One region of the Spongiibacter sp. genome, then DNA from elsewhere that is predicted to be linked to it. Evidence: predicted binding sites of a transcription regulator. Region 1 holds the regulator's gene; each other region holds the start of a gene.
The links. The regulator LexA, encoded in region 1, represses DNA repair genes until DNA is damaged. The targets are predictions, from matches to a motif close to ACTGTNTNTANANACAGT.
Positions count from the first base shown of each region.

Region 2: a site for LexA is predicted at 3,248-3,265, ahead of imuA (translesion DNA synthesis-associated protein ImuA). Genes of this name have one in related genera too.
Region 3: a site for LexA is predicted at 2,423-2,440, ahead of AC5DB9_RS15320 (YebG family protein). Genes of this name have one in related genera too.

Region 1 covers NZ_CFHTQA010000042.1:23,588-31,259, forward strand. The annotation lists gene mfd (transcription-repair coupling factor) at 1-1,346, shown strand, start outside; gene AC5DB9_RS13725 (CsiV family protein) at 1,385-2,173, shown strand; gene AC5DB9_RS13730 (S-methyl-5'-thioinosine phosphorylase) at 2,138-2,884, opposite strand; gene AC5DB9_RS13735 (mechanosensitive ion channel family protein) at 2,877-3,926, opposite strand; gene AC5DB9_RS13740 (DUF6763 family protein) at 4,261-4,581, shown strand; gene lexA (transcriptional repressor LexA) at 4,731-5,333, shown strand; gene AC5DB9_RS13750 (hypothetical protein) at 5,336-5,743, shown strand; gene AC5DB9_RS13755 (hypothetical protein) at 5,772-6,038, opposite strand; gene AC5DB9_RS13760 (hypothetical protein) at 6,117-6,596, opposite strand; partial or broken gene AC5DB9_RS13765 (topoisomerase DNA-binding C4 zinc finger domain-containing protein) at 6,608-7,672, opposite strand, start outside.
Region 2 covers NZ_CFHTQA010000058.1:5,844-13,515, reverse strand. The annotation lists partial or broken gene AC5DB9_RS15505 (error-prone DNA polymerase) at 1-1,004, opposite strand, end outside; gene AC5DB9_RS15500 (Y-family DNA polymerase) at 1,011-2,462, opposite strand; gene imuA (translesion DNA synthesis-associated protein ImuA) at 2,465-3,226, opposite strand; gene AC5DB9_RS15490 (pyridoxine 5'-phosphate oxidase C-terminal domain-containing protein) at 3,365-3,964, shown strand; gene AC5DB9_RS15485 (hypothetical protein) at 3,967-4,698, opposite strand; gene AC5DB9_RS15480 (alkaline phosphatase family protein) at 4,767-6,620, opposite strand; gene AC5DB9_RS15475 (alkaline phosphatase) at 6,632-7,672, opposite strand, start outside.
Region 3 covers NZ_CFHTQA010000056.1:2,416-10,087, reverse strand. The annotation lists gene acnB (bifunctional aconitate hydratase 2/2-methylisocitrate dehydratase) at 1-2,331, shown strand, start outside; gene AC5DB9_RS15320 (YebG family protein) at 2,475-2,753, shown strand; gene AC5DB9_RS15315 (efflux RND transporter permease subunit) at 2,802-5,879, opposite strand; gene AC5DB9_RS15310 (efflux RND transporter periplasmic adaptor subunit) at 5,869-6,963, opposite strand; gene AC5DB9_RS15305 (TetR/AcrR family transcriptional regulator) at 7,107-7,672, shown strand, end outside.

The sequences.
Region 1 (7,672 bases):
AGGCAGGCAAGATTGATATCCTGATCGGCACGCACAAGCTGTTGAGCAGCGACATTCGCTATGCCAACCTCGGATTGGTGATCATCGACGAAGAGCACCGCTTTGGCGTTCGCCAGAAAGAAGCATTGAAAAATCTTCGTGCCGAAGTCGATGTGCTGACCCTGACGGCCACCCCGATTCCCCGCACACTGAATATGTCCATGTCGGGCATTCGCGACCTTTCGATCATTGCCACGCCGCCCGCGCGGCGCCTGTCGGTAAAAACCTTTGTACGCGAACGCGATGAGGCACTGATCAAAGAGGCCATTCTCCGAGAGGTATTACGCGGCGGTCAGGTGTATTACCTGCACAATGAAGTCAAAACCATCGAGAAAACAGCCCGTGACCTGCAGGCGCTGCTGCCCGATCTGCGCATTGGCATCGGCCACGGCCAGATGCGCGAGCGCGAGCTTGAGCAGGTGATGAGCGACTTCTATCACAAGCGGCACAATGTGCTGCTGTGCTCGACGATTATCGAAACCGGTATCGACGTTCCGAATGCCAACACCATTATTATCGAGCGCGCTGACAAATTTGGCCTGGCGCAACTGCACCAGTTGCGGGGACGCGTCGGTCGCTCCCACCACCAAGCCTACGCCTATTTGCTGACGCCGCCACAGAAGCAACTGACCCGCGACGCCGAAAAACGCCTCACGGCAATCAGTGAAGCAGACGACCTTGGCGCAGGCTTCACACTGGCTACCCACGACATGGAAATTCGCGGCGCCGGGGAACTGCTGGGAGAAGGCCAGAGCGGACAGATTCACTCCATCGGTTTCAGCTTGTATATGGAAATGCTGGATCGCGCGGTGAAAGCCATTAAAGACGGGAAAACCGTCGACCTTGAGTCCAACCAGAGCGATCATACTGAAGTCAATCTGCGTATTCCGGCCCTCATTCCCGACGATTATCTGCCGGATGTCCAGGAGCGACTGATGCTGTACAAGCGCGTCGCCAGCGCCGACAGCCGCGACGAATTGCGGGAGCTGCAAGTAGAAATGATCGACCGGTTCGGGCTGTTGCCGGAGCCCTGTAAACACCTGTTCCGCTGTGCTGAATTACGGTTGCGCGCTATCGCCATAGGCCTGAGTAAAATCGAGGCATCCGGCGCGGGCGGTCGTATAGAGTTTGCCGACGACACAAAGGTTGAGCCCATCAACATTGTGCAACTGGTGCAGAAAAATGCTGCACGCTACCAGCTCGACGGCGCCAATGCGCTGCGCTTTAAAGAGCAGACGGAGGCCGCAGAACAGCGCATTGAGGCAGTGGAACGCTTGCTTGATCTGCTTGCACCCAGTACAACATAGGCCGAGCGCCTCTCGTGACAAGGAAAGAGATTCCCACTATGCATCGCCAACGCTTCTTCGCCCTCCTGTTCGCCACACTGCTCAGTGCGGGCGCGCTGGCTCAGCCCGACGGGCGCTATCAGATCGATCTGGTGGTTTATGCCAACACCGATCCTGCCGCACAACAGGCCGAGGTCTGGCCAGACAATCTTCACCTGCGCTACCCCCACGACTGGGTCCGGCTGAACAACCAAGGGGAAGCGAACCTCAGCCGTGTCGGCACCCACCACCCACAGTTTGCCAAGGCCCTGCGCTCTCTTAAGCTGTCATCGCGTTATCGCATACTGACCCAACTGAGCTGGATACAGGATTTAGAGCCCAGAAAACGCGCACCGGCGGTTCTTATTCAAGGGGGGGAGCGCTACGGCGAGCACTATGAGCTGGAAGGCTATGTTCGTATCGCACTGGAGCGCTATCTGTATGCCGAGCCACAACTCTGGCTTTCGCGCTTTGGCTACCAGCAGGGCAATTACTACTTGCCCAGACGGCCCAACCGCCATCAGCCGATTGACGAGGAAGTGGAGATCCCGCAGGAAGATACCCTCCCCCCGCAGGAGGCACTGGTGGAATTCCCTGGCACAGACATGAGTATTGAGGATAACGCGCCCAGCCAACCGGTTATTCCGGTAGGCGCCGAGCCGGTAGAACGGATCGTAGTGATGAGCGAAGAACGCCGCATGCGCAGCGATGAGCTTCACTATATCGATAACCCGCTGTTTGGCTTGCTGATCATGATCAGCAAGCCCCAAACCTCAACCGTGGCTGAGGATACACTGAGCCAGCAGTGATTTGACCTGCAGCATGCCGGTATCGATGACGGCCTGAATATCTTCCATCGTAATCAGGGTGTCGCTCAATCCGGCACCCGGATTGACCACCAGACACACCGAGGCATAATCCAGCCCGGCTTCCCTGGCCAGCGCAGCCTCAGGCATGGCTGTCATCCCCACCATATCATTGCCGTCTCGCGCCAAGCGTTGAATTTCCGCCGCCGTTTCCAGACGCGGTCCCTGTGTTACCGCATAGGTACCATAGGGCTCGACATCAATATCTGCCGTCTGGGCTGCGGCACACAATCGCAGGCGTAACTCTTCGCAATAGGGGTAACTAAAATCGATGTGTTGGACATTGCCATCCCGGCCATCGTAGAACGTGTGCTCGCGCCCCCAGGTGTAATCATTAATCTGCTCCGGCAAGGCAATTACCCCCGCAACAAAGCGCTCACTGATGCCACCCACTGCGTTCACTGCAATAATCTCACCCGCACCGGCGTCTTTCAGCGCTTGAATATTGGCCCGGTAGTTGATCGCGTGCGGCGGCAGCGAGTGCCCCACACCGTGACGGGGCAGAAACAGAAATTCCGCGCCCTTGTATCTCATCTGATGAATCGGCGCGCTCGGGGCACCGTAGGCAGTCTCCACCTCGCGGGTACCCAACAACTCCGCGCCGGGCCAATCGCACAAGCCCGTTCCACCGATCACCGCAATCGTTTTAGGCATTCTCAATGTCTCCTGCTTCGCTGCCATCGCGAGCAACACGCTCTATTTGTACCGGGTCCATTTTGATAGTACTGGTTGGGTAAGCCACATCGGCCCCCAGCTCATGAACAATCTCGAGAATGTTGAGCAGGATGTCCTGCTTAATTTCATGGTATTTCACCCACTGCGTCGTCTTTGTGAAGGTATACACAAAGAAATCGAGTGAAGACGCATTAAAGCTGTTGAAATTGACGATCAGTGTCTTGCGGGTATCAATTTCGGGATGGTTGGCCAGCATTTCCCGGACCTTGCTGATAATCGCCGGAATGTGCTTCGCATCGTCATAGCGCACACCGATAGTTTCATATATGCGGCGGTTTAACATGCGCGAGGGGTTTTCCACCGAAATCTGCGTGAAGGTGGCATTCGGCACATAAAGCGGACGCTGATCAAAGGTCCGTATGCGGGTTTGCCGCCAGCCGATATTTTCCACTGTCCCCTCAATATTCTTGTCGGGGGACCGAATCCAGTCTCCGACAGAAAACGGGCGATCGAGATACACCATCAACCCACCGAAGAAATTCGCCAGCAAATCCTTGGCGGCAAAGCCCACCGCGATCCCGCCGATACCCCCAAAGGCCAACACCCCGGAGATACTGTAGCCAAGGTTCTGCAGAATCATCAGCACTACGACGATAATCACCGCGCTGCGCACCAGCTTGCCGAGCGCCATGACGGTTGTCTGGTCGATGGGCTCATCGTCGTCGCCATATTCCCGCGACAGAATCCCTGTTTCTATCTCTCGAACCAGCTTGACCAAAAACCAGCCAAGAATCGCCATTACCGCTACCGCGCGGAAGGGCTGTAGCGCCGAAAAGATATCCGCATCCGTACTTTCGCCAATAATCTCCAGTACGTGACTGGCACCAACGACCCAAATCATCAGAATTAGTGGCTTGCGAGACGCCAGCAACAAGGCGTCGTCCCAGAGGTTGTGCGTTCTGGCAAATTTCTCCGCCAGCTTATTGAGCAGTCGTCCGACGAATAAGTTGGCCGTCAGCATGATCAAGACGACGATAAAGACTTCTGTGAGCCATGGGTAATTAGAAAACTCCACACCCTTTAGCCAGTCCTGAGACAGCACCGCAGTTCCTCCGCGCTAGACAGATTATTTGTTATGACCGCGTCCGTTATAGCTGGCTGCACTAAAAAAGCGCGGTCAAAATGGGAAAAGCAGTTTAACTTAGGTAGCCATCCCTCTGAAAGCGCTTGGATTTCGCCATGCATCCAATAATTCACTAAGGAGAAACCACGGTTATCGACGCGCAAATACCGACTGGACACCCCCAGGGGAAGTGATAGCTTGGTGCAAAAGTCGAAGAAAGGAGGCAAGCGTTATGGCGAGCATAGCTCCTCAAGTTGGCAGCTGGTACAAAGACCTTGAAACTGACCAGCAGTTTGAAGTCGTTGCGATCGACGACCGGGAACACACCATCGAAGTGCAAATGATTGATGGCGAGATTTGCGAATATGATCTGGAGAGTTGGCGACAGCTCGCCCTGCAGAGTATCGAAGAACCCGAGGACTGGCGTAATGCCTTTGAGCTCAGCGACGACGACTACCGCGACTGGGGCGACGGCTTAATACCGGAACAACTCTGCAACCCGTTACACGAAATAGAAACTGACGTCGTCAACGGCCTTTTTGACGACTACTGAAACCCTCTCCCCCCTCTGCCCGCCCACGGCTTTACTGGGGCGGGCCTCTTCACATCATACCCTCGCTTCAGAAAATACAGGGCAGCGCTTGCACTGGATAAAATACTGTATATACTCACAGTTACTGTATAGATAACCAGACCGCGATTATGGAAAAGCTAACTGCCAGACAAGCTCAGGTTCTCGAACTTATCAAAAGCCATATTGAAGACACAGGCTACCCTCCGACGCGGGCAGATATTGCCAAGGAGCTGGGGTTCCGATCGCCCAATGCGGCGGAAGAACATCTCAAGGCACTGGCGAGAAAAGGCGCCATTGAAATCATTCCCGGCGCTTCTCGTGGCATCCGTCTTCCGGAAGAACTCGGCATCCCCATTGTCGGTCAAGTGGCAGCAGGTAGCCCTATCCTCGCGGAGGAGCACATCGAAGATCACTGCGCCATCTCGCCAAATTTGTTTACCCCGGCTGCAGACTATTTCCTTCGTGTTCGCGGTGACAGCATGATCAATGCGGGCATCTTCGAGAACGACCTCCTCGCCGTTCACCGCACTCCCGTTGCCCATAACGGGCAGATTATTGTCGCGAGAATCGGTGACGAAGTTACCGTTAAGCGCCTGCAGAAAGAGAAAAGTAACCACCGCTTGCTGTTAATTGCGGAAAACCCGGACTACGCCCCCATTGAAGTTGACCTGCGTGAACAGGACTTTGCTATCGAAGGCCTGAGCGTAGGCGTATTGCGTCGAGGAAACTGAACATGGCTTTTGAACAACGCCCTCTTTTTGACCAGCAGCACCCGGCTGACAACGCGCACATTACGGAAATCACCCTTAGCAGCCAGGCGCAACTGTCGCGCACTCTGCTGTCCGCCATGCTGGGCCAGCTCTGCGGCAACACCGATCCGCGCTGGCTTTGCTGGGTTGCAGATCGGCCGGTCAAACCGCTACTTGACGCCAACAGCCCTGAACGGGGACAGCGCATCCTGCAAGTCGTTGTAAATGAAGGCAGTCTCTGCAATATCGCTGCTCGTGCCCTTGAGCGCGGAAAGAGCCACACCGTCGCGGTGTTACTGAAAGGCCCACTGGGAGCTGCCGAGCGACAACTGCTAACCCACGCTGCAAAGGCAGGCCAGGCCGAATGCCTGGTAATCCACTTACAGGATTAATTGAACGTATACAGAAAGGAAACCGTGCTCAATGCACGGTTTTAGATTGAGGCAACACGCCGTCAATGGCATCTTCATCATCATCGACATCATCTTCCACGTCATCGCTGATGATCTGCGCGGCTTCCAGCCCCGCCTGCACCATGACCCTGGCCAGCTCCAGGCAAGAGCCCGGAATCTGCTTGCGGGTCTCATCAGAAAAGCGAATGGTCACCAACGGCTGCTCATCGCCCTCAGAGCGCTGCAGCACAATATCGCCATTTGCCAATTCAACCAGTTCTAAATAAGACAGCACAGAATATCCCTTGAGTCGATCTTGCCCGAACAACGGGGTTGACCGGTAGTGTAACAAAGGCAGCCTATCTCCGGCCAATCAGTATTCCTGCAGTGTCGCCCGATGCCGGTTCACGGTATCACTCAGGAACTCCAGGGCCTCCCAGCTCCGTTGCAGCGAGTCATCCTCACCGCGAGAAGAAGCAATAAGTGCGCCGGAAGATGCCTGCACCGCAGAGGGCGCATTGATAAACGCGTACTCCAATACCCATTTGAGTCGCGCGTCATGGCTTTCCCTGTCAGCCAGTTCCGCTATCTCCGGCGGATGCTCACCTGATGAGAGGACGCGGGCCGAATAACGACCGATAGGAATCGCCTGCTGAAACCGGGGTTGCTGGAATAGCAAATCCGCTAAATGGCTCTCGTAAGCCAGCCGCAGTTGCCAGAGACAGGATTCAAGACAAGCCCGATGGAAATGCCCTCCCCACTCTTCCCGACTGCCCTCAGTCAGTTGGTTCAAATACTGTCGGGCAAGAAACAGATGGAGGTTGCATTGCCCTCGGTAGGTTTCTGACGACATGCTGTCCCGCCCTATTTGTCTGATGTCTTACGGCTGGTCTTTTTCGCTTTGACTCTCGCCACCCATTTCCCGCCTTCATAAAAGGCTGACCAACCGCTGGGTTTTCCCTCAACTTCTGACTGTACGTACTGCTCTTTCGTCTTACGGCTGTAGCGAATCACCGTATCGCGACCTTCGTCGTCCTCAGCAGGCGCCGAGAACAGGAAGTTGTATTTGGGGTCAATTTCCGCCTGATGAGGGAGGATTTCTTTTACCAGAGGCGCCCGGGTCTCCCGATTCTTGGGGAAACCGCTGGCGGCGAGGAACAGCCCTGACGCCCCATCGCGCAACACGTAGTGATCATCCACTTTTTCACAGCGCAATTCGGGCATGGACACAGGGTCCATTTTCGGCGGCGCGGCCTCCCCATTGCGCAGCAATTTGCGGGTATTCTTGCAGTTCTCATTGGTACAGCCAAAATACTTGCCGAAACGGCCGGTTTTCAGCTGCATATCGGCCCCGCATTTATCACACTCGATGACCGGACCGTCATAGCCCTTCACTTTGAAGGTGCCGCGCTCGACCTCGTAGCCACTGCAATCCGGGTTGTTGCCACAGATGTGCAGCTTGCGCTGCTCATCGATCAAATAGCTTTCCATCGCCGTGTTACAGATCTTGCAACGATGCATACTGCGTAGTACGCGGGATTCCGCCTCGTCGTCATCCGCATCGATGCGCACAAATTCCTCGCCAGGAACGAGATTGATGGTCTGTTTGCAACGCTCCTTTGGCGGCAGTGAATAGCCCGAGCAGCCCAGAAACACGCCGGTACTCGCCGTACGAATTTGCATATTGCGACCGCACTTCGGACAGGAGATATCTGTTTCGGTAGGCTGATTGCTGCGCATGCCACCGTCGTCATCTCCGGCCTTTTCCAGGCTTTCCGTGAACGCCGTGTAAAAGTCGTCCAGCAGCGCTTTCCAGTTACGATCACCGGAAGCGACGCTGTCCAGCGACTCTTCCATGCGTGCGGTAAAACTGTAATCGAGGAGGTTACTGAAACTTTCAACGAGACGGTCGGTGACGATATCGCCCAT
Region 2 (7,672 bases), on a different contig from region 1:
GAGTTGGCGGCTGAGCCGCGGCCCTGACAGAGGATCTGCTGGCTTCGCGCGAACTGAACAATGTCGTATACCGTGAGGAAGTAATGCTCATACTTCAGTTCGGCGATCAGGGATAGCTCGCGCTCCAGCTGATTCTGTACCGTGTCGGGAACGCCCGACGGCCAGCGTTGTTTGGCGCCCGCTTCCGTCAGACTGCGGAGAAAGTCACAGGCCGCCTGGCCGCGGGGCACCAGCTCGGTAGGGTATTGGTAACGCAGTTCATCAAGGCGGAACTCACAGCGTTTGGCCAGGTGGTCGCTTTCCTCAAGCAATGCGGGGGGATAGTCGCGGCTTAGCAGGGATAGTGGCTTGATATGGTGTTCACTGTTGCTGGGGCGCTGCTGTCCGAGTTGGTCGACGCTGCAGTGCAGGCGGGTTGCGGTCAGCACATCCAGCAGTGCATGGCGCTGACGGCTGTGCATACGGATATGGGGGGCTGCCACCATGGGTAAGTGAAGACGTTTTGCCAGCTCGTAATTGGCCAGATAGTGCAGTTCCTGTTGAGCGTGGCAATCCAGGCTGATCCCCAGCCAGAGTCGCTCGCCAAAGCACTCGCGTAAGAAGTGCCCTGAGGCCTCGTCATGGCCGGGTATTGCTGGCAACCAAATAGCCAGACAGTCTCTGCAGAAGCGTGCGAGTGTCTGCCGGTCCAAGTGGTATTCGCCTTTGGGACTATTCAGGCGGGCGTGGCTAATCAGTGCACAAAGCTGATTGTAGCCCCGCCGATTTGGGGCCAACAGTAGCAGCTGTATGCCGTCATCAAGACTTATCCGACTGCCACAGATCAACCGAATAGAGCGCTCCCTTGCTGCTCGCCAGGCGCGGACGATGCCCGCCAGTGACAGTTCATCGCACAAGGCGATCGCCGAATAGCCCAGTTCATCCGCCTGTATTACCAGTTCCTCCGGGTGAGAGGCGGCGGATAGAAAGCTGAAATTGCTTTGACAGTTCAGCAGAGCAGGCATGGCTGTTCACGAAAAAAAGCCGTGGAGGTACCACTGCTGGCTGAGACAATCTTTGAAGATCCAGCACAAGCCCTGTTGTTCGTGGCGGGCAATGTAGTAGTCACGGGCCTGGCGCTGCTGCCACCAGTGGCTGTCGATACGCTCTGGCCCCTGGAGCAGCTCCAGTCGCCCTTGCCACAGGGGCCGTCCTTCCTGCACGGGCAGTGGCTGCAGCTCAGCCAATAGCACGGTGGGGCGCAATGCAACGGTTGCCGCTATTTTACTGTGCCGATAGGCTGACTGTGGGCAAGCGACACCCTGGTATTCGGGCAACCAGTCTTCCCGTTGTTGAAGGCGGCGAATGCCGTGTTCACCCACGCGCAAGCGGAGCTTGTTGAACAGCATCTGTTGGGCGTTTCGCTGTTCCTGCTCGGCATCGCTGAACAGTTGCTCGCACCGAGGCTGCAGTGCTGTCAGTTGATGGCAGTGCAGTTCAATAGACTCGACCGCTCCCGGCAGTCGCCGCCCATCGAGTTGCAGCATCACCAGTGCCAGCAGGGCCGGGCGCTCGAAATGTGACAGTGACAGCGGCGTTTGCCAGTCCTCATGCTGGCCGTCCAGATAGTGAAATCGCCAGTTCAGTGACTGGGGCAGCGTCTGTCGAAGACGGAGATAGATTGCCAGTTCCTGTAATAATTCGTCGATGGCGGGGCGAAGCTGCTCGCTGTGTTGCACGCCTCCGGGCAGTGTGCGCTCTCCGACAAAACGCTCGCCGGGCAGGAAACGTGGGCGAACATCCTCACTGCGACCGGTCAGTCGGTCGATGGCATCGCAGAATGCCGGCTCAAAACCACTGAGCAGCGTTTTACGCGGCAGGGCCAATACCTCGCCCAAGTGTCGTAGCCCCATGCTGTGTAAGGCTTTGTGGGTCTTGCTGGAGGTGGGTAGTACCTGACAGGGCAGGCTGGCGAGCTGGCGCTTCATGGCAGGGCGCTGCAAGCTGCCGTCATCGGCCAGTAATGCGGCAACGGTAATGCCTTTCAAGCTGAGTAACTCTGCGCAGAGCGGAGTAGGGCCAAGGCCTTCCTGCACAGTGATGTTGTGGCGCTGGTAAGCAGCGAGTAGACGCCGATGCAGGCGTTGTATGGAGCCAAACAGGCGCCTCGAGCGGCTGATCTCGATGATTAGCGCGTCTTCTCCACTCAGGCAGACATCGTCGCTGAAGCGATAGGCCCAAAGTGCCAGCCGCTGCAGGTAGTGCTGCTCACGCAGGACGTCACGTGGATGACAATGCAGTTCCGGGCACAGTGCCTGCGCCTGTCCGGTGCTGATGCCGGGAGAGAGCCCCCGTTGCTCTGCAATACGGTTGCACAGTCGCAGTCGGCCGTTTTCAAGCAGTGCAGAGGGCTGCTCCCGGTCGACGCTATTGCCCAGTGCTTCCAGCCCCAGTTGGGGAAAACGCAAACACAGATACAGCATACTCAGACCGATGCTCGTGCCGGAGACGTTGCTTTCTCTGCTCTCTGCCCCGCTGTGGAATGCAAGGCCATTCGGCGTCGCGGAGGTAGAGATACGGGCCACTGCCGGGCCGGGCGCTGGCGGTGCAGCAGCGCTGCAGGGCGAGGCAGGCTGAGAGATTGCCCGGCATGGCCACCGGGTTGTTTGAGTACGGTGACACCCAGCGCGGCTGTTTCAGCGGTGAGGCGCAGCCGGAGTGGGGCGGGCGAAGCCTGTTGTTCACAATGGCCGGGCCGAAAGTGCAGGTGCCAACAGTGTCCGTCACGAGCGGCGAGATGCAGGCGCCGTAGCTGCCGGTGGGGAAGATCATCCCTTGACCAGCTGAGTACCGCGGCAAAGGCGCCGCTACGCAGTGCTTCTTCGGTGCACCAGAGCTGCTGCGCGGGCGGTGCCTGCAAGAGAAACTGCTGCTCCAGTATCAGGCCTTGCTGGTGCAAGCCGGGAGCATAGGGCAAGAAAGGCGGCGATACCCAGGCAATGCCCTGGCGTTGACTGAGGGCGCTCAGTGCCGGTAATACCAGGCTCAGCTCGCCAATGCCCACGGCGCTGTGCAGTAATTCGCAGGAGCCACTGCGAGGCCAGCCGCCATGGTGTAAGGCTTCATTCAGCGTCGGCCAGCCACTGTCTATAGCTTCTCCCGCGCGCGCGATGTTCAGCGGCGCGCGGCCTGCGCGCCAGAGTGGCTGCTGGGTGAGTAGCTCGTTGAGGCTGGGTGATTGCGACATAACACACGCTTCGTCAAAATAACTGTATAAATGTACAGTATATTGTCGAGGGCAAAAGTCAAGCATCTGTGGAGCGGACGCCTTGGTGAGGAATCAACGATGGGCCATACTGCCCGCCAAAAGACGGGGAGAACGGCAATGATCGCTCAGCACGACAAGCCTTTACAGGCATTGCGTGAACACTATCAACAGGCGATGACGGAAGGGGACGCCGCCGCTAAAACCTGCACGCTGGCAACGGTTGAAAATGGCGAGCTTAGCCTACGGACATTGGTGTTGCGTGAACTGGCTGAGCGTGGGCCGGTAATCTTCATCAACGACAGTTCGCCAAAGTGGCGAGCGCTGATGACCGGTGGTCACAGTGAGCTACTGTTGTTCTGGCCGTCGCAGATGCGTCAGTACCGACTGCGTGGGGCTTGGCAGTTGCTTGAGGAGGACGAAATGCGCCGTCACTGGCAGCATAAGCCCGACGGCAGCAAATGGCTGGATCACTATTATGCGCAGTGCCAGCCGCAAAGCAGCGAGCTGGCTGACGAGGACGATTTAGCGGCTGGCATTGATGACTTGCGTCGCGCTCATACCGCTGATGATATTCCCTTCAGCCCCAATGCCCGAGGGCTTCGATTGCAGGTCGATTGGCTGGAGCACTGGTCCGCCAGCCCTGATGGTCTGCACCGGCGTTACCGCTATCAGCGCGACCGCGCCGGGCAGTGGCGGCACCAGTGTCTGGTGCCCTGACGTCAATGATTATGGCCGTGACCGATATCCTGGCCCTGGCTGTTGTAGATGCCTGAAGCGCCGTGGGAGATAAAACCGAGATTGATCATTTTGCTCAAAAAGGGATCGCTCTCGTTATCGCCAATATCGCTGTAGTCGGTGCTCTGGAAGGCGTCTCGTTCGGCAAAGAAAGCCGCTACGGCTTTGGCATCGCGATTGACCGACATCAGTGTCCAATGCTCTTCGTAATTGCCGCGCTGGTAGTGCAGCTCGGCAATCAGGCGTTGCTGGGGCAGCCACTGCAAGTCGCTGTGGGCGCCGTTTTCATCCAGTGTGTAGTCGCTGCGTTGCTCGCAACCCTCACCGCGGCTTGCCTGCTGCTGCATAGCCGCAATCTGTGAATTGGCGATCAACTGCTGTTTGCGCGACCAGTCGTCGGCGCTGGCCGCATTGGGAATCTCATTGGGGGCATATTCAATGCTGCGCTGATAGGCGTCGAAGCTGCGCAGCAGCCGGGGGTGTCCCGCCGTGTTGTATTCCCACAGCTCGGTGATGTCGCGCTGGGGGTATTGATGGGCGATGCGACCATCATGGCGCCAAAGTACCAGATCGCGCTGGCGGGTCTGGGGGCCCTGCTTCTCGGTAATGCGGTAGTGGGCGGCAATCGCCGCATCGCTGTTACAGCGCTCGGCAATGGCCGGGTTGGCCAGTAAGGTCAGGCTGAGAAGCAGTGTGTAAAAATGAGGAATTGGCATGGTGAAACTCGGTATCAATATCCAAAAAACAGAAAAGCGGGCCGCGAACGGCCCGCTGAACGGCGGTGTTACGGTGCCACTTGCTTGGCGTTTGCCGCGTTGACCAGATCGGCGGCATAGTCCATCACGTGGAAGATCAGGTTCTGCTCGTTGGTGCCGCTGACCAGTGATGCACCAGGGCCCTTGGCATAGACGCCCACATCTTCACCTGCATGGGTTTCAGAGCCGAGCGGTACCAGCGCTTCCTGGTGGTAGCCGGGAGACTCCGTATCCACAAACAACAGGTCCTGACGGCCGGTCTTGATCGGCAGATCGTAACCGGCATCCGCGTCTGTTTCGTCACCCAGGTCGCGGAAGCCGTTACCGTTGGTGTAGCCCAATGTGGTGTACGGCATACCATCGGCGGCCAGCTCCGGTGAGGTTTTGCCCACAGACACGACCTTGCCCAGAATTGGGTTGCCGCGCTTGGGGTAGCCCGCAATGGTGAACACGTGGCTGTGGTCAGCGGTGACGATAATCAGGGTTTCCTCTGGATTGGTCAGCTCCACCGCCTTGGCAACGGCCTCTGACAGCTCAATGGCATCGGTCAGCGCGCCGTAGGCATTACCGGCGTGGTGAGCGTGGTCGATGCGGCCAGATTCCACCATCATGAAAAAGCCTTCCGGGTTGTTGTCCAGAATCTGGATGGCTTTAGCCGTCATGTCGCGCAGTGAAGGCTCGCCGGCAATATCATTGTTGCGGTCGGCTTCGTACTGCATGTGTGACTCGTTGAACAAACCAAACAGGCGCGTGGTGTTCTCCGGATCAATCGCAAGGAAGCCCGTTTCATCAAAGACATATTTGCCATCGGCGTACTGGGTCTGCCACTCGGTAACCAGGTTGCGGCCATCTGTGCGGTCACCTTCAACACTGCTGAGGGCATCGGGGCTGTTGGCGCTGGCGTCTTTCGGCAGGAAGTGACGGCGGCCGCCGCCCATCACCACGTCGATGCCATCGACATCAATGCCGCTGATGCGCGCTTCCAGATTGCTTTCGAAATTCACCAGCTGCGAGGCGATATCCTCACAACCCGCAGTGACGGCAGCGGCCGGCATATCGCTGATGTCTTCCCAGTTGCGGTCAGCCGATTTGGCATAGGTGGCTGCCGGGGTCGCGTGAGTGATGCGGGCAGTAGACAGAATGCCGGTAGATTTGCCGGCGATTTCTGCCAACTCCAGCGCGGTCACCAGTTCGTTGCCGGCAACGGTGCCGCAGTCGCCGCGCTCAGTGGCTTCGCTGACGCCAATGACGCCGGCATCGGTTTTAACACCGCTCATCATCGCCGTCATGGTGCCGGCGGAGTCAGGCGTCTGCGCATCAGTGTTGTAGGTTTTTGCCAGACCTGAGAAGGGGAACAGGTCAAAACTCAGATTATGTTCTTCGCCCAGCTTCCCTTTTAGCTGGCCTTCCAGAATGCGCGCGGCAGTTACCGTCGAGATACCCATGCCGTCGCCGACAAATAGAATCACATTCTTGGCCGCGCCGCGGGTCAGCACTGGCGCTTCCGGGTTGCTGACACGAGTTGCCGCCGCCTGGAACCAAGCGTTGTTGCGGGTGTTGGCCATCAGGTCAACGGACTCGTCCGGAGTGTGGGGGTCACAAAGGTACTTGGTCGCGGTGATTTCGCTGCTGTCCAGCTCGCCGTTGGCGTTGCTGTCCAGGCCACTGTCGATACGTGTGCCGCCGCCGGGACAGTTACTGTCACCCACGGCCAGCGCCGTTTGGGTAATCAGGCTGTTCAGGCCATTTTGACCATCCTGGCCGCTTTGACCATTTTGTCCGTCCTGGCCATCCATTCCATTGCGGCCATTCTTGCCATCGTCACCACAGGCAGTCAGGCCGACGATCGCTGCAGTCATAAGGGTGAGTGTAAACTTGTTCATGGTGGTTCTCCTTATTCGGCGTCGATCAGACCCAGCGCCTGATTAATCACGTGGAAGACGACGTTCTGTTCGATGACCCCTTGTACCTTGCTGGCGCCGGGACCCATGGCATGCAGGCTGATATCTTCACCCGCGTGGGTTTCTGAGCCCAGTGGTACCAGTGCCTCTTGATGGTAGCCGGTGCTGGTGGTGTCGACACTGCTCAGATCTTTGCGACCAGTATCCGGACCAGCACTGTAACTGGCGTCGCCATCGGTTTCGCTGCCCAGTGCGCGGAAGCCCAGACCATTGGTATAGCCCAGCGTGGTGTAGGGCATGCCATCGGCGGCCAGTTCGGGGGTGGTTTTACCGACCGATACGACTTTACCCAGAATCGGGTTGCCGCGTTTGGGATAGCCGGCGATGGTGAACACATGGCTGTGGTCAGCAGTGACCAGAATCAGTGTTTCATCGGGGTTGGTGTTGTCGATGGCGGTTTGTACCGCATTCGCAAATTCAATGGCATCGGTCAGGGCGCTGTAGGCACTGCCTGCGTGATGGCCGTGGTCGATGCGACCGGATTCCACCACCATCATGTAGCCGTTGTTGTTTTTAGCCAGAATATCAATGGCCTTGCCGGTCATGGCCGACAGTGAGGGCTCGCCGGCCACATCATTGGCGCGGTCAGCTTCGTACTGCATGTGGGACTCATTGAACAGACCGAACAGGCGGTTGGTGCTGGCAGCATCGACCGCATTGAAGCCGTCCTCGTCATACACATAAACGCCATCGCTGTACTGACTTTGCCACTCGGTCACCAGATTGCGGCTATCTGTGCGGTCACCTTCAACACTGCTGAGAGCATCGGGGCTGTTGGCACTGGCGTCCTTGGGCAGAAAGTGGCGACGACCGCCGCCCATGACCACGTCAATGCCGTCTACGTCGGCACCGTCGATGCGGGTTTCCAAATTGCTTTCGAAGTTGATCAGCTGCGAGGCAATATCTTCGCAGCCCGCATCAATCGCCGCAGCGGGCATATCGCTGATGTCTTCCCAGTTGCGGTCAGCAGATTT
Region 3 (7,672 bases), on a different contig from region 1:
GCAACGCTGGTCGATCTGCTCGACGACGCGGCTCTGGCTCCTCTGGCCGCCGAAGAGCTCAAGCACACCCTGCTGATGTTCGACGCGTTCCACGATGTAGAAGAAAAAGCCAAAGCGGGCAACGAGCACGCTAAAGCGGTCATGCAAAGCTGGGCCGACGGCGAGTGGTTCACCAAGCGTGACGACGTGCCGGAAAGCATTGTTAAAACTGTCTTCAAAGTTACCGGTGAAACCAATACCGATGACCTGTCTCCCGCTCCCGATGCCTGGTCGCGTCCCGACATTCCGCTGCACGCGCTGGCAATGTACAAAATGGAGCGCGACGGCCTGACGCCTGACCAACCCGGTCAAATCGGCCCCCTCAAGCAAATTGAAGAACTGCAGAAAAAAGGCCACCCCATCGCGATGGTTGGCGACGTTGTGGGCACGGGCTCTTCACGTAAATCTGCCACTAACTCTGTACTGTGGTTCTTCGGCGATGATATCCCCGGCGTACCCAATAAGCGCGGTGGCGGTGTGTGTATCGGCGGTAAAGTCGCTCCAATCTTCTACAACACCATGGAAGACGCAGGCGCGCTGGTTTTTGAAGCCGATGTAGAACAGCTGAACATGGGCGACGTGATTGAAATCCGCCCCTACGACGGCGTGATCAAAAATGTTGAAACCGGCGAAACGGTCAGCACTTTCGAGCTGAAGTCCGATGTACTGCTGGACGAAGTACGCGCTGGCGGCCGTATCAACCTGATTATCGGCCGTGGCCTGACTGCCAAGGCCCGCGAATCTCTGGGTCTGCCCACCTCTGACTTGTTCCGAGTACCGGCACAACCCGAAGACACCGGCAAAGGCTTCACCCTGGCGCAAAAAATGGTGGGTCGCGCCTGCGGTCTGCCTGAAGGCCAAGGCGTTCGCCCCGGCACCTACTGCGAGCCGAAAATGACCACCGTGGGTTCTCAGGACACCACTGGTCCGATGACTCGCGACGAACTGAAAGACCTGGCCTGCCTCGGCTTCTCTGCCGACCTGACCATGCAGTCGTTCTGCCACACAGCGGCATACCCCAAGCCCGTGGATATCGACACCCAGCACACCCTGCCCGATTTCATCATGACTCGTGGCGGTGTATCTCTGCGCCCCGGTGACGGCATCATCCACAGCTGGCTGAACCGCATGCTGCTGCCCGACACCGTAGGTACTGGTGGTGACTCGCACACCCGCTTCCCGATGGGTATTTCTTTCCCCGCGGGTTCCGGTCTGGTTGCGTTCGCAGCAGCGACCGGCGTAATGCCACTGGATATGCCCGAATCTGTTCTGGTTCGTTTCAAAGGCAAAATGCAGCCCGGTATCACCCTGCGCGATCTGGTTCATGCCATCCCCTACCAGGCGATCCAAGACGGTCATCTGACTGTTGAGAAGAAAGGTAAGAAGAACATCTTCTCTGGCCGCATTCTCGAAATCGAAGGCCTGGAAGGTCTGACCGTTGAGCAGGCCTTTGAACTCTCAGATGCTTCTGCTGAGCGCTCTGCGGCAGGCTGTACCATCAAGCAAGGTGTTGAGGAAATCTCTGAATACCTGCGCTCCAACATCACCCTGCTGCGCTGGATGGTCAGCGAAGGCTATGGCGATCCGCGTACTCTCGAGCGTCGCGCCAAGAAGATGGAAGAGTGGCTGGCCAATCCGAGCCTGTTGCAGGCCGACGCCGACGCGGAATACGCAGCGGTTATCGAAATCGACCTCGACCAGTTGAACGAGCCTGTGGTCTGCTGCCCGAACGATCCCGACGACGCCAAACTGCTGTCAGAAGTGGCTGGCGACAAGGTTGACGAAGTGTTCATCGGTAGCTGCATGACCAACATCGGTCACTTCCGTGCGGCCGGCAAACTGCTGGATGCGCATAAAGGCAACCTGTCGACCCGTCTGTGGCTGTCACCGCCGACGAAAATGGACCAGCACACGCTGATGGAAGAAGGTTACTACAACATCTTCGGTGCAGCCGGTGCACGCATGGAAATGCCAGGCTGCTCGCTGTGTATGGGTAACCAGGCGCGTGTCGCCGACGGTGCAACCGTGCTGTCGACCTCCACGCGCAACTTCCCCAACCGCCTGGGTACTGGCGCAAACGTCTACCTGACCTCTGCCGAGCTGGCCGCCGTTGGTGCCATCGTTGGTAAGTTGCCGACGCCTGCCGAGTACATGGAATACGCCAAAGATCTGAACAGCATGTCTGCGGAAGTTTACCGCTACATGAACTTCGATCAGATCGAGTCCTTCCAGAAAGGTGCCGAAGAAGGCGCTCGCATCGCCGCTGTGGAAATCACCGAGGTTTCTGCTTAAGCGATTTGCGATCTGTCGCAGAGAAGCCGCCTTCGGGCGGCTTTTTTTATGCCTGACAGGCTTGCGCAGATAAAATCTCCTTGCAATAAATACTGTATTTACATACAGTATTTTGAAATCTCAAACGCAATCAGAGGTGAAGCATGGCGGTTATAGCCAAGTGGATGTGTGACCGGGACAACACGATGTTCGACAGTAAGAAAGAAGCAGATGCCCACGATAAGATGCTGGAGCTGGCAGAGCAATTTACTGCCTTGTTGCAGCGGGAGATTTCCGGCATAGACGACGCTCAGGCCGAAGATTTCGGTATTCTTCTATCTCGTAACAAAGAGCTGCTGATGCAAGCCTGCAAGGGGAAAGTTGAAGCACTGGACGACATCAATAGCGCCGTGACCAGCGATACCGTACGCAAACTTGCCTGAATCGTAATGCCCCGCTTCCAGCGGGGCATTTCACTTCGCTCCGTACCCCTATGAACGCTGACTGCCCTGCTCTTCGCGATCAGCAAGGTGCGGGAAGTATTTCATCAGGTAGGGGCGACGCAGCACTAGAAATGCCGACGGCACAAACACCAGCGACAGAATCGTAGCCAGCACCGTCCCCCCTGCCAACACCACAGCAAACGGTGGCCAGAACGTCCCCTCGGCAATCAGCAACGGCACTAGGCCAGCCACCGTGGTAATGGTTGTCGAGCTGATGTGGCGGGTACAGGCCGCAACGGTATTCACAATCTCATTGCGATTTCCCGCCATCGCCAATGGCGAGGCTTTCAACTCTGTCAAAATGACAATCGCCGCATTCACGGCGAGCCCCATCAAGCCCATCAGACCGATAATGGCCGTGAAGCCGAAGGGATATGAACCTAACCAGAGGCTGAGCATACCCAGCCCGGCAGATTGAATCGCGACGATAAAGACCAGCGCCGACAATCGGAATGAGTCAAAGGCCATGACTACCGTGACCACCAGCAGCACCACAATAATGCCCACGCTGCTGAGCAACTTGCCCACCGCGCGATTGCGGCTCTCCGCCTCACCGCCGACCTCCAGTTCATAACCGGCAGGGACAGCAAAGTTTTCAGCATCCAATGCGCTGCGAACAGCGGCCAACACGGTGGCCGGCAATACGCCATCGCGGATATATATTTCTACCTTATTCACCCGTCGCCCATCGCGACGAGTAATCTGTGCCTGCGCCGACTCCAGCCGCACATCCGCAATCGCCGACAGCGGCCTGGCGCCGGTCGGTAATATCAGCGGGAAAGACAGGAAACGGTCAACGCTGGTTTCCTGAACGCCATCACCGGAAACCCTCACTGGCAACTGTTCACTGCCATCCAGCAAGCTGCTGCTGACAATACCGTCGACGCTGGCAGCCAGCAGTGAGGATAAGTCTCTCAAGCCTACCTGACTACGCTGAGCCTCGCTCTCTTCCACATCCAGCCACAGTTTGGGCACTCGTTCCCCAAGCGAGTTGCGCACGTGGACAACACTCTCGGTCTTCAACGCAATAGCGCGAAGCTCGTCACCCAGGCGGCGCAGCTGCTCCAGATCGGCGCCGTATAAGCGCAGTTCAACCGGGGCAACCGTCGGCGGCCCCTGCCCCAGACGACGGATAATCGGCTGATACTCGGGGAAAGCATTATCCAGCTCCCGCTGCAGTTGCCCGACCAGTCGGTTTGCTGCCGCCGGATCGCTCACACGCGTCATCGCTTGGGCATAATGGGGCGTGCCATCGCGATTATCCAAGAGATTGTAATAAAACGAGGGCGCGCTGCGACCAATAAACCAGTGCAGTTCTTCAACTTCTTCATGCGCTTCAATAACTTCGCTCATGCGCTCCGCTGCACGACGCGTTGCCGCAATGCTGGAGCCCGCAGGCAGGTACACCTCAATATCGATCATGTCGCGATCAGACGGAGGAAAGAATTGCTCCGGCAACTGCTGGGCCAGCATGAACCCTGCCAGCGGCAAGGTACAGCAAAGCAAAGCGGCCCGGCGCGGCATTGCCAGGCAGCGACTGAGAAATTTCCTGAAGCTGCGATCCAGTGATCCCGCAGAGATACCGGGACGATGCTCTGCCGCCAGCAGCCTGCCTGCCACAGGAGCAATGATAAACAATGAAATCAACCAGCTGCCGAACAGCGCAAAGATCACCGAATTGGCCAGGGGGCCTACAAACTCACCGGAAGCGCCGGGCATCAAGGCAACCGGCATAAAAGTCAGTACCGTTGTCAGGGTCGAGCCCAACAAAGGCACCCACAAATGTTTGAAAGCCTTGGTTGAAGCCGCCACCGGGGAATAGCCCTCTTCCCTGTACCGCCTAACCATATCAGCCACCACGATGGCGTTATCGACCATAATCCCCAGCGCGACAATCAGCCCGGTCACCGACATCTGGTGGATGGGCAACCCGGTAAAGAACATGCATGACAGCGCGTATAGCATCGTCAGTGGTAACGACAGTGCGACGATGAACGCCGATCGCCAGCCTAAGGTGAACAGCAAAATTACGAAGATAAAGAAGAAGCCCAGCGCGATATTGCCCAACAGCTCGTTCAAACGCGCCGTCGTATAGCGCTCCTGGGAAAACAGCTCTTCAATCACCACCTCGTCAGGCAGCGTCTCGCCGAACTCGGCAACAGCTTTGCGCAGTGATGCGGTCCATTGATCGCCCCGCATCGTCGGAAGCATACGAACGGCGATAACAATCGCCCGCTCGCCATGCACTTCGGCAATATCCTTCTGCGAGACCGGCTCACCGCGATAGACCCGGGCAATATCCTGCAACTGCAGTGAACCGCCATGTTCCTGCGTCAGCAAGGGTGTACGTCGGATCCGCTCAAGCTGGTCAAAGCCGCCACTGAATTCCATCGGCAGGCGCTGCTGTGCACCGATCAACTCACCTGCTGCGGTCTTGGCATCGCTGTTGCGCAGCAATCCCGCCACAGCGGGCACGTCCAGCCCCACAGCACCGGCCTTGATGACATCAACACGCACCTGCACTTCTTCCTGAGGCGCGCCACGCAGTTTAACAATGTCGGTGCCATGCAGATTACGCAAGCGACTGGCGAGTTCTTCAGCGTAGCGCCCCACTCTGAGCAAATCGGCTTCACCCTCGCCCTGCCAACGCAAGGCGGCCAACCAGGTGAAAGCGTAATCTCGTTCATGATCCAGTTGCGGCGGCGAAGCATCGGCAGGCAATGATTTCGCGGCCTCACCCAGTTTATCGCGCACTTCAGACCACAGACGATCCGTATCTGCGGGTTTTACCTCATCGACAAACGCAATACTGATCGCCGCAACACCAGACTTGGCCGTCGAATCAATGTGATCAATTTCAGGAATTGCGCGCAGTGCGGTTTCCAGTGGTTCGATGACCAGCGTCTCTACACGCTCAGCACTGGCACCGGGCATCTGGGACAAGACAATGCCATGCCGATTACCAAATCGAGGATCTTCCAAACGAGGCAAGCTCGCCACTGCCGCCAGTCCCGCCACAATAATCAGCGCGATACCCAAGGCGATAAAACGCGGATTATTCAGCATTAGGCGTGTCCTGCTTGGCAATTGTTACCGCTTCACCCGGCACCAGACGGTGGGTACCGTCGGTCACCACCCGGTCTCCGTCTTGCAACTCACCCTGCACATAAACGTTGCCACGGAATTGATAGAGCGGCTGCACTGAACGCTTGCGCAGATGCACCCCGTCCTCACCCTCTGCAATCTGGTAGACCGCCCACGTTCCCCGCACATCGCCCACCATCGCCGTCATAGGCAACCAGAACCCAGGCTTCTGCCGAACTTCATGCAACAGCAAATGTACGGTTTCTCCATCTACGAAGGGCGCCTCTTTGGGAAGCTGCACTCGCACGGTTCGAGTCTGCGTCCGCCAGTCCAGATTTCGCGACACCGAAATAATAGTGACGGACCAGCGCTGATCACCGCGGGCAATCTCCATCCCCTCTCCGGGCAGCAGATCGCGGCCCAGTTGGTCGGAAACACCGAATACCGCCTCGTTATTCCCCGTTTCAACCAGTTGCAAAACCGTTCTGCCAACCGCGACAACCACCCCTTCCTCTATATTGAGTGAGGCAATTTCACCGGCAAAGGGCGCGGTTAAGGTGGATTTCTGAAGGCGCAACTCAACACCACGAAGTTGCTCTGCGACTTGTGTTAGCTGTTCACGAGTTGCCCTAAGGCGGCTGTCCAGCTCGTCAAGCTGCCCCTGAGATACATAACCTTTTTCCGCCAGTGCATTGAAACGCTCCTGATCCAGTCGCAACTGCTCAATGCGTGCCTGAACCTCACGGCGGGCTGCGCGCAGCTCACCCCGCTCAATCTCCAGTGCCTTGGTATCCAACTCTGCAAGTAATTGCCCGCGCTCAACACGCTGCCCATCGACGACGTGCAATCGAACAACACGCCCGGCCACCTCAAAGCCGATATCCGCTCGCTGACTACCTAATACTCGCCCCGCAAACAGTCGCTGAACATCATAGGACTGCTGACGTTTAATCTCCCCCACCTTGACCGGCGCGCCGTCAGCGAACGCACTGAACGCGGCGCTTAATAACAGGCTACACACCAAGCTGCGCTGCCAAAGACGGGAAAAAACGAAAGTTCTAAACATGCTGATGCCTGCGCTCGGCTAAAATGGACTATTGGGTCCAGAATATAGATAAACCAAACTGGACTGTCTAGTCCAGTTTGGTTACGGTATAGACACAAAAATTTCAGGCTTACTACCGACGAGAGAGGCAAAGACCGGCAGTGATGCAAAACAAAGCGCGCGGACGCAGCAAGAGCGAGGAAAAACGCAGCCAGATTGTGGATGCGGCTGGCGACCTGTTTATGGAGCAGGGTTACGAAAGCGTCAGTATGGAAGGTATCGCCAAACTGGCCGGGGTCTCAAAACAAACCTTATACAGCCACTTTGGCAGCAAGGAACAACTTTTCAGCGCCGCGATTCAATGCAAGTGTGAAGAGTACCCATTGGCCGATACCCTGGACAATGAGTCACGCAGTTGCCGAGAATCTCTTGAGCATTACTGCGGTCACCTTATTGAGCTATTGCTCAGCCCGGAAGCGATTCAGGTTTATAAGGTTTGCGTTGCCGAAGCCGACCGTTCGGATGTCGGCCAACTGTTTTGGGAAGCTGGCCCCGCAAGAGTCAGAGAACAGCTCTGTGACTTCTTTGCCCGCAATACCGCAGCGGGCAACTTGAACATCGACGATATCGACATGGCGTGCAGCCAGTTAATCTCCATGCTGCACGGCCAGGTGCAAACCCGTATTCTGCTGTCGATGACCGACTGCAGCGAACTCGACAAGCGCGAGCT